2 regions of the Stenotrophomonas nitritireducens genome follow, and region 2 is predicted to be linked to the other one. Evidence: riboswitches for the same ligand, from Rfam matches in the RefSeq annotation. Region 2 holds a riboswitch; the other holds the start of a gene.

Region 1 (8,717 bases), 1.8 Mb from region 2:
CCAATCGCCCGCGAGTAGCGTGCAGGCTGCTGCGCGGCCTTCAGATAACGGTCAAAACACATCGCTATAAGCCGCAGCAAGGGCCGCCCCTGCTCGGTCGCGGCGACCACGCCTTCGTTGTAACTGGCCAGGCCATCGTCCTGCAGGTGCCGCAGCGCGACCAGCTCCTCGGCGAAATAGAGGTCGAAATCCACCCCATGGCGGCGCGCCAGGGCATGACCATCCACCCTGCCGTGGCACATCAGCTGCTGGATGAGCTCGGCGCGCAACATGTCATCGCAGTCCAGTTCCAAGCCACGCCAGACCGGCACGCCGCCTTCGGCGATCCTGGCCTCCCATTCTTTGAGATCGCGCGGATTCTGGCTGTAGCTGCTGTCGATATGACTGATGGCACTGACCCCCAGCCCCAGCAGATCGCTGTCTGCGTGGGTGGTATAGCCCATGAAATTACGATGCAGGCTGCCGGCGCGTTGCGCCTGCGACAAATCCTCTTCCGGCAGCGCGAAGTGATCCATGCCGATGTACTGATAGCCGGCAGCCGACAGCCGCTCCACCGCCAGCCCCAGCAATGCCAGTTTCTGCTCCGGATCAGGCAGATCACGGTCCTGGATCTGCCGTTGTGCCTTGAACATGTGCGGCAGGTGCGCATAGCCATAGATGGCCAGACGGTCAGGGCGCGCGTCGATTACCGTATCCAGCGTGCGGCCGAAGCCGCTCAGCGTCTGCAACGGCAAGCCGTAGATCAGATCCACGTTGACCGAACGCATGCCGTTGTCGCGGCAGGCCTGGATGATGGCCATCGTCTCGTCCACCGCCTGCACGCGATTGATCGCCTGCTGCACGGCCGGGTCGAAATCCTGCACACCCAGGCTGGCACGATTGAAGCCCAGCTCGGCCAGCACCGCGATATCGTCAACGCTGACCGAGCGCGGATCGAGTTCGATGGAAAAATCACGCGCGCTGCCCTGGCTGAAATTGAACAGCCGCTGCAGGCCATCCATCAGCCGGCGCAGTTGCTCGGGAGACAGGAAATTCGGGGTGCCACCACCCAGGTGCAGCTGCACCACCTCGCGCTCGCGGGCGAACAGCGGTGCCAGCCAGTCGGCTTCGACCAGCAATTGATCAACATAGCGTTCGCCCTTGCTGCGATCACGGCTGATCACCCGGTTGCAGCCGCAATAGAAGCACGGGCTGCTGCAATAGGGCACATGCACGTACAGCGACAACGGCCGGCCAACCGCGTTGCTGCGCGCCACCGCCGCGCAGAACTGCGCCTGCCCATAGCCATCGTGGAAGTGCGGCGCCGTGGGATAGGAGGTATAGCGCGGCCCCGGCCGATCATGCCGGCGCAGCAGGTCGGCATCGAAGGTCCAGCCCAGGGCGTTGGAGGTCGTCGGCAGCGGCATGTTCATGGCACCAGCTTGCCCGCAGCGCCCCGCAGCCGCCTTGCGTTGGATCAATTCAGACGATTCGTGCGCCGGACCGGGAGCGCTGCCGGTGCCCGAGCGGTTACAGAATCGGGAACGACGGCGTGTGATAGCGCCGCCAGATAGCGCCGGCCACCCGTGCAGCCGCCTCATCGGCCAGGGCCTGCATCGGCGGGTTGCCCAACTCCGCCGTGGCCTGGCTGAACAGCGCCAGCCAACGCTCGAACAGCGGCCATTCCAGCCCCGGAATGGCCAGGTGCTTGGGCATCGGCGCGCCCTTGAAACGAGAGGTGCCGCGCAGCAGCGCGGACCAGAAATCCACCAGCTGGCGCAGGTGCTCCTCCCAATCGTGCACACGCACCTCGAAGATCGGCCCGAGCAGCGCATCCTCGCGCACCCGCGCATAGAAACGCCGCACGAGAAGCTCCACTTCCTGCTCGCTGCATACATCCGGTCCTGCCCGCACCACACACCTCCGCCGCCTTCCGTAAACCAATCTCGAACCAATCACGCCGCCCTGCCCTGCTTGATCAGGATCAACGACGCCGCTCCGTGCAACCCCTAGCCTTGCACACCGGGTTGCCAGCTGTGCCGAACAAGCGCACCGCTGCCGGCCCAATTCTATTCCTCCGCCATGAGGCCTCCGGGAATCCACGATGACCGACCCCGCGATACAAGACAGCCGCCGCGTACTACCAATGATCCAACTGCTGGGCGCCGTGGCGTGGCCCAGCTTCTTCACCGCAGCGGTGATGTCGGCGGTGTTCTTCGCCTTCATCGACCCGCTCCAGCTGCAGCAGATCAGCTTTCCGGCGCATGCCATCAGCCGAGAACTGGGTTATTCGCTGGGCTTTTTCATGTTCTGGGCAGGCACCCTGTGCGCCTGCGGGGTGACGGCGCTTCTGCTGCGCCCGGCGCGCGAGCCGGAGGAATGCTTCGAATGAGGCCGGTGCGCAGCATCGGCGAGGCCAGCGCCAGCCCGGTCCGCAGCCGCGACAGCATCCGCCAGCTCACCACCACCGCCATGCTGGGCGCGTTCTACGGGCTGCCCTGGCTGCATTGGAACGGCAAACCCTGGCTGCTGTTCGATATCGACGCCCGCCAGTTCCAGTTTGCCGGCGTGTCGATGCAGCCGGAACGATCGCTGCCACTGTTGTGGCTGGCGTTGGCGGCACTGGCCCTGCTGGCCTTGGTAACCAGCCTGTACGGCCGCCTGTGGTGCACCTACGCCTGCCCACAAACGGTGCTGACCCGGCTGTTCCGCAAATTGACCGCCCTGACCACGTTCAACGGCCGGCTGACACCGCTGGGGCCGCCGCTCAGGCATGCGTTGTGGGCGGGCATCGCGTTATGGACCGGGATCAGCTTCGTTGGCTATTTCACCCCCATCGCGGACTTGGTCAACGGGATGCTCACGCTCTCGCTCAGTGGCTGGGAGTGGTTCTGGATCAGCTTCTACGGCCTGGCAACCTGGGCAAACGTGGTCTATCTGCACGAGCAGGTCTGCAGCTACCTGTGCCCTTACAGCCGCGTACAGGGCTTGATCAGCGACACACGCACTCCCGCAATCCAGTACAACGCCCCGCGCGGTGAACCCCGCGGGCCACGCCCCGCTGACAATGCCAGCGTATTGCACCGCTCGCGCGGCCTGCTGGACGCCACCACCGCGGCGGACTACGTCTTCCGCGCCGCCCACCCGGCCATTGCCGGCGCCATGCCCAAGTTCAGCGCGGCGCATCTGGGCGACTGCGTCGATTGCGGCGCCTGTGTTGCGGCGTGCCCGATCGGTCTGGATATCCGCAATGGCCGCTCCAGCAGCTGCATCGAATGCGGCAACTGCATGGATGCCTGCGACGACGCGATGGCCGCCAACCATTACCCACTGGACCTGATCCGCCGCGCCCGCCCGGCAAACGATGGCGATGTCGCCAGATCCGGAATACACATCAAGCCACTGGCGTTCGCCGGCATCGCGCTGCTGTGCATCGCGCTGGCGGCATTCACCGCTGCCAGCCTTGCAGGAGCGGCATAAGCGGCGAGGCTGGCATTGCTGGAACCCTTGGCGTCCATGCAATCTGCTCATGAGCCCGCTTCGCGGCTTACGCCGCTCCCACAAAAGCCCTGCGCTGACGGACTGCTTGCTTCCCCGCTCTTGCAAAAGTCCTGTGCAGGAGCCATTACACTGGCGATGCATGCATACCCTTGAAGATCTGAAAGACGGCTCGCTGGCCGGCGCCCAAACCATCCGCCTGGTCAACCAGGGCCTGACCGAGTTCCCGCAGTCACTGTTTGCCCTGGCCGAGACGTTGGAAGTGCTGGACCTCTCCGGCAACCAGCTCACCCATTTGCCCGATGACCTGCAGCGGTTGCACAAGCTGCGCATCCTGTTCTGCTCCAACAATCCGTTTACGCAATTGCCTGCCGCGCTTGGCAAGTGCGCGCAGCTGGAAATGATCGGCTTCAAGGCCTGCGCGATTAGCCATGTCCCCGAGCACAGCCTCCCGCCGCAGCTGCGCTGGCTGATCCTCACCGACAACCAGCTCAGCGAGCTCCCAACTGCTCTTGGCCAGCGCCCGCGCCTGCAGAAGCTGATGCTTTCCTGCAACCAACTCACTGGCCTGCCCGATCTGAACGGTTGCAAGGCACTGGAGCTGCTGCGCATTGCCAGCAACCAGTTCAGTGCAATTCCAGCACCGCTGCTTGCGCTGCCGAAGCTGGCATGGCCGGCGTTGGCCGGCAATCCACTCACCGCCGATGCTGAGCAAATTGCGCTGGCGGATGCGCATCACCACGCCATCAACTATGACGACCTGGAGATCGGTGCGCTGCTCGGCGAAGGCGCAAGCGGCCACATCCATCGCGCCACACGCAAACGCAGCGGTGAGCTGATTGCCGTCAAGGTCTTCAAGGCGGCATTCACCAGTGATGGCACGCCGCAATCAGAACTGGCCGCCGGCCTCGCGGCCGCCGGGCACCCGAACCTCTTGACGCCACTGGCCGTGGTTGAAGGGCACCCGCAAGGTCGTCTGGCAGTGGCGATGCCGCTGCTGCCAGCAACCTACGTCAACCTGGCCGGACCACCCAGCCTTGCCAGCTGCACGCGCGATGTCTACGCAACGGATACCCGTTTCACGCGCACCATCGCCGAACGCCTGCTGGGCTGCATCCGCGAGGCACTCACCCACCTGCATGCACACGGCGTCCTGCATGGCGACCTGTACGCCCACAACGTCCTTTGGAACCCGGCCAACGGCGAGGCCATATTGAGCGACTTCGGCGCAGCGATGTTGAGCAGCGGATTGCCGCCCGCACAGCGCGCGCAGCTGCAGGCAATCGAGTGGCGCGCATTCGCGCACCTTGAAGATGAGATCAGCGCGCGCACCGGCAACTGACAGCAGGCTTTGCCTGCTCACAGCCGCCCAGCATCCTGCACCACGCACCCCGCATCAGGCCCTGCCACCCGCAAACGCGTGGCAGAAGGAATATTCCAGCCTTAAACCGCGGGTTCCCTTCGACCTGTGAGAAATCGCAGGAAACAAAAAAGCCCTGATTTCTCAGGGCTTTAGTGCGTACCTCATGGAGGCCTGGGTCGGAATCGAACCGGCGTACGCGGATTTGCAATCCGCTGCATAACCACTCTGCTACCAGGCCAAACAACTTGCATCGTCGAAGCGATACACCACCTCGACATGAAAAGACCCCGCTGCGGGGGCCCTTTCAGATTTGGAGCGGGAAACGAGACTCGAACTCGCGACCTCAACCTTGGCAAGGTTGCGCTCTACCAACTGAGCTATTCCCGCGTGGTGTGCCGCGCATATTACAGACTTCAGCGGGTATGCGCCAGCGCTTTTAACAATTTCTTTCACATTGTGGGTGAAGAGTGCTGGATGCGGAGGCTGCTGGGCTGAAGGGGCTGGGTGGATTGGGCGCTGTACGGGTAAGGCCCTTGCCGAGCATGGCTCGGCACTACATTGGTGCTGACTCTCTTTTGCGTTGCGGTGAGGGGACTGGCTTTTTGCTGGCCGCTGCAACTGACGTACCATCGCGCCTCCCTCGCATCCCCTGCCCCAGCCTGTCCTGATGACCCAGCAACCGCATCGCGTGCAAGGCCTGAACAACGATGAAGTGGCCGCTGACTGGCCCGCCATCGGCTTGGCCGAGCTCGCCTGGCTGCAGGGTCACTACCCGCAGCTACACGCGGGCACCCAGCTGCTCTGGCACAGCCCGCGGCCGATGTCGGCGGCGGCCATCGTGCAGAGCGCCGGCAACAAGCTGTTCATCAAACGCCACCATCGGCGGGTGCGCAGCGCCGCCTCCCTGCAGGAGGAACACCGCTTCATCCAGCACCTGGCCGCCCACGGCGTGCCGGTTGTCGCCCTGCTGCACGCGCAGGATGGCCGCAGCGCCATCGAGCACGGCGACTGGACGTACGAGCTGCACGCCATCGGCGAGGGATTGGACCTTTACCGCGATGCCCCGTCGTGGACCTTGTTGACCGATATCGAACGCGCGCGCGCGGCCGGCCGCATGCTGGCCACCCTGCACCGCGCCTCGGCCGGTTACCACGCACCGCAACGCAGTACTCATCTATTGGTCGCCCGTGACGATCTGATCCGTGCCGAAGATCCGATCGCCGCCCTCAAGGCCGACCTGCACACCCGCCCCGGGCTGGCGCGTTATCTCGCCCGCATCCCGTGGGAACAGCAATTGCAGCGCAGCGTCATGCCGTGGCATACAGGTTTGGCCGAGCGTTTGCGCACCGAGCCGCGGCTGTGGGCCCATAACGACTGGCATGTCTCCAACCTGCTGTGGAGCTCCGACCACGCCGTCAGCGGCGTCAGCGGCGTCAGCACGGTACTGGATTTCGGCCTGGCCTCGCCCACCAGCGCCCTGTTCGACCTAGCCACTGCCATCGAACGCAACGCAGTTGCCTGGCTGGAACTGGAGCGTGGCAACGACGCGGTGCGCATCGATATCGCACTGGCCCTGCTTGAAGGTTACCGCGAGGTATTGCCGTTATCAGCCGAGCGCGTGCACCTGCTGGCCGACCTGCTCCCTATGGTGCATTTCGACTTCGCACTGTCCGAAGTGGAGTATTTCGAAGGCATCACCGGCTCGACCGCCAACGCCGATGTCGCCTGGCAACCGTTCATGCTCGGCCACCCGCAATGGTTCGGCAGTACCCCCGGCCAGGCCCTGCTGCATGCCCTGCACGACGCAGCCTGAAGCAAGCCGGCTCGCAAATCATTCGCATTTGTAGTGAAATGCCCTCCTGAAGCGGGGGTGCCTGGAATGCCAGGCTGAGAGAGTCCCTTGGAACCTGATCCGGTTTGCACCGGCGTAGGGAGCTTTGAGCAGCAGTCGTAGCGCCGTCATTGGCGCTGCGCATGCGCGCCTTCGCTTCGTCTCCCTTGGTGTCTGAAGACGAATCGAATGAACCGCTGCCTGCGCCCCACGCTGTTGTCCCTCGCCCTGAGCACCGCCCTGCCGCTGTATGCCAGCGACACCGGCCTTGATGCGCCCGTCGAACACTCCCCGACCGAACTGGCCGCCGTACGCGTGCAGGCTCGCCAGCCGGAAGCGGACACCTCCCGCGTCAACAGCTTCGGCAGCGGCGACTGGAAAAGCACGCCAGCCTCGATGAACGTGCTGGACCGCGACCTGCTCGACCACCAGCAGATCCGCTCATTGTCCGAGCTGGCCAGCAACGATGCCTCGCTCGGCGATGCCTACGCGCCGGTGGGTTACTACCAGAACATCGCCATCCGCGGCTTCGCGCTGGATACCGCCACCGGCTACCGCTTCAACGGCATGTCCATTGCCGGCGAACAGCGCCTGGCATTGGAAAACCTGCAGTCGGTGGAAATCCTCAAGGGTGAGGCCGGCCTCGCCGCCGGCGTGATGGCGCCGGGTGGCATCATCAACTACGTCGGCAAGCGACCGGCGGAAGTGCGCACCCTCACCCTCGGCAGCGATGCCGAAGGTTCGCGCTACGCGGCCATCGACGTCGGCCACTGGCTGACGCCGCGCTTCGGCCTGCGCTTCAACGCGGCCTGGGATGACAGCACGTCCTACATCGAACATGCCGATGGCCGCCGCAACTTCTATGCACTGGCGACTGATTGGCTGATCAGCGAACGCGCCAAACTTGAAGTGGACGCCAACTATCAGACCAGCGCGCAGCGCTCGGCATCCGGCTACCAACTGCTAGGGGGCAGTACGTTGCCGACCGGCGTGGACCGCGAGCACATGCTCGGCTACCAGCCGTGGCAGCAGCCGGTAGGCATCGCCAGCACCAACATCACCGCGTTGCACACCTACGATTTCAATGCCAACTGGCAATCACGCGTTGCGCTCAGCCACAGCCGCACGGTAATCGACGACAACGTCGCCTTCGCCTACGGCTGCTACTACGCTGCGCAATGCGCCGATGGCAGCGTGCCAGGCAACTACTTCGCACCCAATGGCGACTACGACATCTACGACTACCGCAGCCCGGACGATACCCGCCGCAACCAGGAACTGCTCGCCGAACTGCGCGGCAGCTTTGACACCGGCAGCCTCGGCCATCAGCTGACCGTGGGTGCAGACCAGTTCCGCCGCACCGTGGACAAGCGCCGCAACGTCAACGAATACGTCGGCACGGTCAATATCCACGACCAACAATTGCCGGTATTCGAGCCCTCGCCACTGCAGCCCGGTGCATCGGCACGCCGCCTGGACAGCCGCCAGACTGCGGTTTTCGCACTGGACCGCATCCAGCTCAATGAAGACTGGCAGTGGCTGGCCGGCGGCCGTTACGTGCGCCTGGACGAACGCGCCTACGACAAGCGCGGCAACCCGCAGCGCCGCAGCCGCCTGTCGCGCTTCCTGCCGCAGACCGCCGTGCTGTGGAAAGCCAGCGACAGTCTCAATGCCTACGCCAGCTATGTCGAAGGCATCTCCCTGGGCCAGGAGGCGCCGTTCTGGACGTCGAATGCCGACACCTTCCTGCCTGCAGTGCAATCGCGCCAGCTCGAAGTCGGCGTCAAGTACGCCAGCAGCGAACAGCTGAGCCTGGGCGCGGCATTGTTCCGCACCACCCAGCCCTATCAGTACGCAAAGCCGGACAGCAGCGATGTCGGCTACACCTTCGTTGAAGAGGGCAAGCAGGCCCACATCGGCCTGGAACTGACTGCCAACGGCCAGCTCACCGATGCATTGCAGATCATTGCCAGTGCCAGCGTGCTGCAGGCGCGCGCACGCGATACCGGCACGCCCAGCTACCAGGGCCACCAGCTGGTCAACGTA
Region 2 (8,717 bases):
ACTGCAAATGGCGGGGCAGGCTTGGGCCTGCGCCTGTCGGCCTTATGGGTTCATCTTGTAGTAGGCCGTCAGGGTCGACATCTTCTCGCTATCGGCATTCTCGCCCGCTTCGATCGGCGTCCTGCCCTGTCTGCTGCCGGTAGCGCGGGTGTTGTTGCCATTCCAATCGATGTCACTGTCGGTGGCCTTCTTGGCAACCATGCCGGCCTGGCGGAATGCACCGGATTGCGGGTCCGGCTTGCCATCGATCATCTGGTCCAGCGAGCGTGCCAGTTCCGGGCTGAGACCGGAGAGGATCATCACGTTGCCGGCACCGGACGCGGTGCCCGCGGGGTTCCACTGGAAGCAGACCTGGATTTCCTGCGAGGTGCCATTGCTGTCCAGATACACGTAGCGGTCTTCAAAACCTTCACCGCGGCCTGGCGGCAGGCGTATACCCGCGCCGCGCAGGATGTCGCGCAGCCTGCCGCCCTTGCTGACGGCTACGGTAATTGGCGGCGAGGCGTGCCTGGGCGCGGAAACATTGCAGATCGCACCCGGGCTGGCCTGCCCTGACAAATCACTCTCAGAAAACAAGACATTGCCGTGCGCGAAGTCGGCACCGGCTACCATCAGCCGTGGAGCGGCCGGGTTATCACCCACAGGTGCACCGGAACTGCTGTGGTAGCTGTTGTAGGCAATGACCCATTGGTCGACGAATTCCTGTTTGATTCGCGTGTACTCGGCGTTGCGCCGCATATCGCGGCCGACCAGCGCCGCGCCGATGGCCACAGCGATGACCAACAGCACAACGCCCATTTCGACCCACGTGTAGCTGCCCCGGCGGTACTTGGTTGGCTTCTGCATTGAAAGGTTTCTCATCAGGAACCTTGCGCCCGGCGCGGTTCCGCAGCGCCGGCTGGAGGGTTTCAACAGACTGGATACGCGTCGCGCGTAAGACGTGCGTAAGAGCAGCGGCTGGGCTATCGTCGCGGCATCCCCTTGTTGGCCACGCCCATGCTGCGTACTGCGTTGTTGCTCGCTCTCTCGACCGTGCCGGCGGCAGCGTTTGCCGGCGATCGCATCACCGGTCACGAATTCGCCACCCGTTCTGAAGTCATCGCGCCGCATGCAATGGCGGCCACCTCGCAGCCGCTGGCCACACAGATCGCCCTGGATGTGATGAAACGCGGCGGCTCGGCGGTGGATGCGGCCATCGCCGCCAATGCCGCGCTGGGATTGATGGAGCCCACCGGCAACGGCATTGGTGGTGATCTGTTCGCCATCGTCTGGGACCCGGCCACGCGCAAGCTGCATGGTTACAACGGCTCGGGGCGTTCACCACGCTCGCTGAGCCTTGCCGAGTTCCAGCGCCGCGGCCTGAAGGAAATACCCGCGACCGGGCCGTTGCCGGTATCGGTGCCCGGAGCGGTGGATGGCTGGTTTGCACTGCATGAGCGCTTTGGTCGCAAGCCCATGGCGGACAACCTGGCGCCCGCCATTGCCTATGCGCGCGAAGGTCACCCGGTGTCCGAAGTGATTGCCTACTATTGGGACAGATCTGTTCCCAAACTTTCGCAGTACCCGGGTTTCACCGAGCAGTTCACCATCGACGGGCACGCGCCGCGCAAGGGCCAGATGTGGCGCAACCCCAACCTGGCCAATACGCTGCAGCAGATTGCCGATGGCGGCCGCGATGCGTTCTACAAGGGCGCCATCGCGCGCAGCATCGGCGATTACTTCAAGGCCAATGGCGGCTACCTGAGTTACGAGGACATGGCCGCGCACCAGGGCGAGTGGGTGGAACCGGTCAGCAGCAACTATCGCGGTTACGACGTCTGGGAGCTGCCACCCAACAGCCAGGGCATCGCCGCACTGCAGATCCTCAACGTGCTGGAAGGCTACGATTTCTCGAAAATTCCCTTTGGCTCGGCCGAACACGTCCATCTGTTCGTTGAAGCCAAGAAACTCGCGTTCGCCGATCGGGCCCGTTTCTATGCCGATCCAGCGTTCTCTCCGGCGCCGGTGCAGCGGCTGATCTCCAAGGACTACGCCGCACAACGCCGCGCCTTGATCTCGATGGACAAAGCCTTGAAGGAAGCCCAGCCGGGCACGCCGAAACAGCTGGAAGAAGGCGACACAATCTACATGACCGTGGCCGATGCCGACGGCATGATGGTCTCGCTGATCCAGTCCAACTACCGCGGCATGGGCAGCGGCATGGCGCCGCCGGGGCTGGGCTTCATCCTGCAGGACCGCGGCGAGATGTTCGTCCTGCAGAAGGACCATCCCAATGGTTATGCGCCGGGCAAGCGTCCGTTCCAGACCATCATTCCGGCTTTCATCACCAAGGATGGCAAGCCGTTCGCCAGCTTCGGCGTGATGGGCGGTGCGATGCAGCCGCAGGGGCATGCGCAGATCGTGATGAACCTGGTCGATTTCGGCATGAACCTACAGGAGGCCGGTGATGCGCCGCGCATCCAGCATGAAGGCTCGACCGAGCCGACCGGGCAGGCCACCGCGATGAGTGACGGTGGCGAAGTCAATCTCGAAACCGGGTTCCCCTATGAAACGGTGCGCAGCCTGATGCGCAAGGGTCACCGCGTGGTATTCGCCGATGGGCCGTACGGCGGCTACCAGGCCATCATGCGTGACCTGGACAGCGGCGTTTACTACGGCGCGTCGGAAAGCCGCAAGGATGGACAGGCGGCGGGTTACTGAGTTTCTGGGTTGGGAAGTCGGAAGCAGAAGCAAGAGCGAAAGCAGAAGCAGAAGCAGAAGCAGAAGCCCTCCTCCCTGACCCTCCCCTACGCCTGCGGCGAAAGGGAGGGGAGAAAAGCCAGAGCAGAAAACAAGGCGGGACGCTGTCAGCTCTGCGCTGCGCTTGCTCGCTTTCGCTTTCGGCGCGAGGCAGGGTTGGCGCCGACTGTCTCCATTTCAATCGCCGCCAATATTACGTGCCGCCTCGGCACGTGCGTCCTCCTGCGCCGCCTGCTCCTGCTCGATCCACGACTCCAGCAGGTGCCGTGCCCGCTGGGCCAGCCGGCGCTGACGGTTGTATTCGGCGTCCAGCACGCGGTACAGCGACACCATCACCAGCACCATCAGCAGGGCGAAGGGCAGCGCGGCGATGGTGATCATGCCCTGCAGCGCATCCAGGCCGCCGGCCAGCAACAGCACCGCAGCGATCAAGGCGATCGCCACGCCCCAGACCAGCTTGCGTGACAACGGTGGGTCGCCGGCTTCATCGGTGGACATGCTGGCCAGCACCAGTACCGCCGAATCGGCCGAAGTGACGAAGAAGATCATCAGCAGGATCAGCGCCAGCACCGACAGCAGCAGCGAGGCAGGCAGGCTGTCAAACAGGGTGAACAGGACCGTTTCATAGCCATTGCCCAGCGCAAGCACCAGGTCGCTATGGCCGAACAGCTGCGACCACAATGCCGTGCCGCCAAACACCGAGAACCACAGGAAGCCGAGCAGGGTGGGCGCCAGCACCACGCCGACCACGAATTCGCGCACGCTGCGGCCGCGCGATACGCGGGCGATGAACGCGCCGACGAACGGCGCCCAGGCGATCCACCAGGCCCAGTAGAAGATGGTCCAGTCGGCGACCCAGGTGCTGCCGGAGAACGGCGACATGCGCAGGCTCATGGTCACCAGCTGGTTGAGGTAGGAGCCCAGCGTGGTGGTGAAGGTGTCGAAGATGAAACCGGTGGGGCCCAGCACCAGCACCGCCGCCAGCAGCAAGGCCGCCAGCGCCAGGTTGAAGTTGGACAGCCACTTGATGCCGCGCTCCACGCCGCTGCTGGTGGACAGCATGTATAGCACGAAGGCCACCGCGATGACGGTAAGTTGCAGGGGCACATCGGCGCGCAGCCCGAACACGCGCTGCAGGCCGGCGGCGATCTGGATGGTGCCAAAGCCCAGCGTGGTAGCCACGCCGATCGCGGTGGCAACCACCGCGGCGATATTGACCAGCTTGCCGAACCAGCCGCGATGGTGGCGGCCGATGATCGGCTGCAGCATGTCGCTGACCAGCCCGCGGCCATTGCGGTTGTACTGGAACCAGGCCATCGCCAGGCCGATCAGCGCATAGATCGCCCAGGGATGCAGGCCCCAGTGAAAGAATGCATAGCGCATGGACGCGCGCGCTGCGTCCATGCTCTGTGGTGGCAGGCCTTCGGGCGGGGTGACGAAATGCGATACCGGCTCGGCCGCACCCCAGAACACCAGTCCAATGCCCATGCCTGCCGAGAACAGCATCGACAGCCAGCTGGCATTGGAAAACTCCGGCTCGGCATCTTCGCCCCCGATGCGCAGGTTGCCGAAGCGGCCGAAGGCCAGATACAGCAGGAAGCTGAGGGTCAGGAACACGATCAGCAGATACATCCAGCCAGCGCCACGAACCACTTCGGCCAGTACCGTCTGCACCACGTCGTTGAACGGCCCCGGCGCGACGCCGGCGATCAACACCAGCACGGCAACCAGGGCGATGGAAATACGGAACACCATCGAGGCTTCTCCGGTCAGGGGTGATGGGGGCACGCAGCCGGCGATACCGCAGGCGCAGCAGCCGCGGCTGCGCAGGGCAAGGGCGTCACGGCACTGAGCAATGGCTTCAGCGTGTGCCGATACTAGTGAATGCGATGTCAGCACCCTGTCAGCATCCGGCAGGCGTTGCGCCGCTGCCACCGGTTTGTGGTCTAATTCGGCCCGAAGCGGGGGTACCAAGGCCAACGGGCCGCGGTTGAGACATACCCTTCGAACCTGATCCGGTTGATACCGGCGTAGGGAAGCTTCGTGTACCGATCACGCGCCCGCTTGGGCGGTCGTGGCTGGTGGACGCCTTCGCTTCGTTCCGTCATGCAAATTCCTTGCATGGCCTTCGCACCCCGCGTGCGGGTAGACCAGGACGAATGCCAATGAATGCACAGCCCAGCCTGCAGCAGCAGGCCCAGCAACTCTCCGAATCCGTGACCCGGCCGATTCCCGGCTCGTGCAAGGTCTTCGTCAGCGGTTCGCGGCCGGATCTGCAGGTGCCGATGCGCGAAATCGCGCAGACCCGTACGCCGACCCTGTTCGGTGGCGAGGAGAACCCGCCTGTCACCGTCTATGACACCTCCGGCCCGTATACCGATCCGCAGGCCAATATCGATCTTGCCGCCGGGCTGGCAGCGGTGCGTGCGCGCTGGATCGAGGAACGTGGCGATACCGAGCAGCTTGCGGGTTTGAGTTCCGACTTCGGCCGTGCCCGCCAACATGACGCCAGGCTCGATGCGGTGCGCTTCCCGGGGCGCATGCTGCCGCGCCGTGCCATGGCTGGTGCCAATGTCACCCAGATGCACTACGCACGCCGTGGCATCGTTACGCCGGAGATGGAGTACGTGGCCATCCGCGAGAACCAGCGGCTGGATGCGGTGCGTGACGCCGGCCTGCTGGCGCAGCACCCCGGGCAGAGTTTCGGCGCCAACATCCAGCAGATCATCACGCCCGAATTCGTGCGCGACGAGATCGCACGCGGCCGCGCGGTGCTGCCGAACAACATCAACCACCCGGAAAGTGAGCCGATGATCATTGGCCGCAACTTCCTCACCAAGATCAACGCCAATATCGGCAACAGCGCGGTGTCTTCCGGTATTGCCGAGGAAGTGGAAAAACTGGTGTGGGCGATCCGCTGGGGCGGTGACACGGTGATGGATCTTTCCACCGGCAAGCACATCCATGAAACCCGCGAATGGATCGTGCGCAACTCGCCGGTGCCGATCGGCACCGTGCCGATCTATCAGGCGCTGGAGAAAGTGGATGGCCGCGCCGAGGAGCTGAACTGGGAAATATTCCGCGACACCTTGACCGAGCAGGCCGAGCAGGGCGTGGACTACTTCACCATCCATGCCGGCGTGCTGCTGCGGCATGTGCCGCTGACCGCCAAGCGCGTTACCGGCATCGTCTCGCGCGGTGGCTCGATCATGGCCAAGTGGTGCCTGGCGCACCACAAGGAGAACTTCCTCTATACGCACTTCGAGGACATCTGCGACATCATGAAGGCTTACGACGTGTCCTTCAGCCTCGGTGACGGGCTGCGCCCGGGCTGCATTGCCGACGCCAACGATGCGGCGCAGTTCGGTGAGCTGGAAGCGCTTGGCGAGCTGACCAAAATTGCCTGGAAGCACGATGTGCAGACCATCATTGAAGGCCCGGGTCACGTGCCGATGCAGCTGATCAAGCAGAACATGGACAAGCAGCTGCAGGAATGCGGTGAAGCCCCGTTCTATACCCTGGGGCCGTTGACCACCGACATCGCGCCCGGTTACGACCACATCACCAGCGCGATCGGCGCGGCGATGATCGGCTGGTATGGCACGGCGATGCTCTGTTATGTGACGCCGAAGGAACACCTGGGCCTGCCCAACCGGCAGGACGTGCGCGACGGCATCATGGCCTACAAGATCGCCGCGCATGCCGCCGATCTGGCCAAGGGCCATCCGGGCGCGCAGGTCCGTGACAATGCACTGAGCAAGGCGCGTTTCGAGTTCCGCTGGGAGGACCAGTTCCATCTCGGCCTGGATCCGGAGAAGGCCAAGGAGTACCACGACGAAACCCTGCCCAAGGATGCCCACAAGCTGGCCCATTTCTGCTCGATGTGCGGCCCGCATTTCTGCTCGATGAAGATCACCCAGGACGTGCGTGAGTACGCGGCCGAACAGGGGGTTGAAGAAGCGCAGGCATTGACAGCAGGCATGGCAGAGAAGTCGGCGCAGTTCCGCGCGCAGGGCGCTGAGGTCTACCGGGTCGAGTAGGCGGCAACCCCGGGTGGGGCATCGGCCTGATGGCCCCACCGCCGCTTGACGCCGCCATGGCCGTTGACGTGCTAGCGTGCAGCCGTCCACACCAGGGGTCTGCCATGAAGGTGCGTATTGTTTCCCGGCTTTTCGTTGTGTCCTTGCTGCTCCTGCTGGCAGCCTGTGCCAGCACCCCGCGCGTCGCCAGCCAGGCCGATCCCAGCGCCGACTTCTCGCGTTACCGCAGCTTTGCGTTCTTCAGCCCGCTTGCGCTTGAGCAGCACGGCTATACCACCATCACCAGCAACCGCATCCGTGCAGCGGTGCGTACGCAGATGGAGTCACGTGGTTATGTGTTTGATGAGGCCAACCCGGATCTGTGGGTGAACCTCAATGCCTATCTGCAGGACAAGACCCAGGTCACCACCATGCCGGAAGTGGACTATGACTATTACTACAGCTAACGCGCGCGCAGCTATGTCGCTGTGCCGTACTGGCGTGATCGCACCGACGTGCGTCAGTACACCGAGGGCACCTTGAATGTCGATGTTGTGGATGCACGGCGGAAGCAGCTGGTCTGGGAAGGCGTCGCCGTCGGCACGGTGAGTCGGATGAAGCCTGAGCAGCGGGGCGAACGGATTGATGCGGCGGTGGCGGCGATCTTCGCCACGTACCCGTACCGTGCCGGCATGTCGGCCAGCCCGGCGCGCTGAGACCCGGTGGCGGTGGCGCCCAGCCATTGCCCACCTGCACCGTTCGCCGCTGGCGGAGAAGGACGTGTATGGATTCGCGCTTGAGATGGATCGTATTGGCGCGCAGGCATCCGTCGGCGTGGTTGCTGGCGGTGCAGTTGCTGGGGGTGGTGTTGTACCCGGCGATGGAACATACCGCCGCCGGGCGCGCCCTGTTCGGCGTGTTCGGCATGGTGGTGCTGGGCCTGGCGGTATGGGTGGTACGGCGCAGCCCGCTGGGCATCTGGCTGGCGTTGACGCTGGCGGTGCCGGCGGTGGTGTTCTCCATCGCCGGGGCACTGCTGGAGCGCTATTCGCTGATCGCCACCGCGCAGGTGTTCGAGTGCCTGCTGTACTTCTATAGCTCGTGCAGCCTGATCGCCTACATGCTGCAGGACCACAAGGTGACCCGCGATGAGCTGTTCGCGGCGGGCGCAACCTTCACCTTGCTGGCATGGGCGTTCGCGTTTGCTTATTCAGTCTGCCAGTACTTCTATCCCGGCAGTTTCGTGGCCACCAGCGAGGGTGATTTCAGGAGCTGGGTGGAGCTGCTTTATCTGAGCTTCAGCTTGTTGTCTGGGGTAGGCCTTAGCGACGTCGTGCCGGTGCATCCACAGGCCCGCGCAGTGGTGATGCTGGAGCAGTTTGCAGGCGTTATGTACGTTGCGCTGGTGGTTTCGCGGCTGGTTGGCCTGACCATCTACAAGGCCGGCAAAACTGAACGCTAGATAAAAAAATCGCGCCATACGGCGCGAATTATGCAGCTGATTATGTAGTTACGTCGGCGAGAGAGAGCCTGATGTCATCGGCGTGCGGGCACGCTGCTAACGCCGTTAGAGTAATATCCATTCCAGATGGAATATTTGCTCTGTGCGTTGATGCCTTTTGCGGAACTTGGCGGCTTGCAGAGGCTTGAGCTTCGCAAGCTGGACACAGGATGCGTGTCCGCCAGCGATTTTGACTGACCGCGATGGCACTGAATCTCACCGAAAAATCTAGCTCTGACCGACTGCGCGTCGGTGAGTGTCTGGTGGTGCTTTCCTCACGCGAGGTGCACCTGCCAGGCACACGCAAAACCCCGCGGCTCACTCCCAAATCTGTGGGGGTGTTGCTTGCGCTTGCGCGCAGGCCTGGCCAGGTGGTCACGCGTGAGGAACTGTTTGCCGACGTGTGGCCGGACACCATGCCGACCAACGACGTGCTTACCCAGGCGGTCACCCAGCTG

Evidence for each region. Region 2 has a riboswitch for thiamine pyrophosphate ahead of thiC (phosphomethylpyrimidine synthase ThiC). Riboswitches for the same ligand answer to the same signal wherever they lie in the genome.
Region 1: it holds a riboswitch for thiamine pyrophosphate, as region 2 does, so the genes downstream of both, BCV67_RS17060 (TonB-dependent receptor) here and thiC (phosphomethylpyrimidine synthase ThiC) in region 2, are expected to answer to the same signal.

Annotation. Positions count from the first base shown of each region.
Region 1 covers NZ_CP016756.1:4,005,729-4,014,445, reverse strand. The annotation lists gene hemN (oxygen-independent coproporphyrinogen III oxidase) at 1-1,406, opposite strand, end outside; gene BCV67_RS17095 (group III truncated hemoglobin) at 1,510-1,893, opposite strand; gene BCV67_RS17090 (hypothetical protein) at 2,084-2,371, shown strand; gene BCV67_RS17085 (4Fe-4S dicluster domain-containing protein) at 2,368-3,459, shown strand; gene BCV67_RS17080 (leucine-rich repeat-containing protein kinase family protein) at 3,620-4,819, shown strand; tRNA gene BCV67_RS17075 (tRNA-Cys) at 5,005-5,078, opposite strand; tRNA gene BCV67_RS17070 (tRNA-Gly) at 5,152-5,227, opposite strand; gene BCV67_RS17065 (phosphotransferase enzyme family protein) at 5,508-6,653, shown strand; TPP riboswitch at 6,697-6,791, shown strand; gene BCV67_RS17060 (TonB-dependent receptor) at 6,861-8,717, shown strand, end outside.
Region 2 covers NZ_CP016756.1:1,299,616-1,308,332, reverse strand. The annotation lists gene BCV67_RS05565 (type II secretion system protein) at 43-846, opposite strand; gene ggt (gamma-glutamyltransferase) at 997-2,700, shown strand; gene BCV67_RS05555 (BCCT family transporter) at 2,917-4,494, opposite strand; TPP riboswitch at 4,693-4,794, shown strand; gene thiC (phosphomethylpyrimidine synthase ThiC) at 4,905-6,779, shown strand; partial or broken gene BCV67_RS20625 (DUF4136 domain-containing protein) at 6,809-7,474, shown strand; gene BCV67_RS05540 (ion channel) at 7,543-8,220, shown strand; gene BCV67_RS05535 (winged helix-turn-helix domain-containing protein) at 8,463-8,717, shown strand, end outside.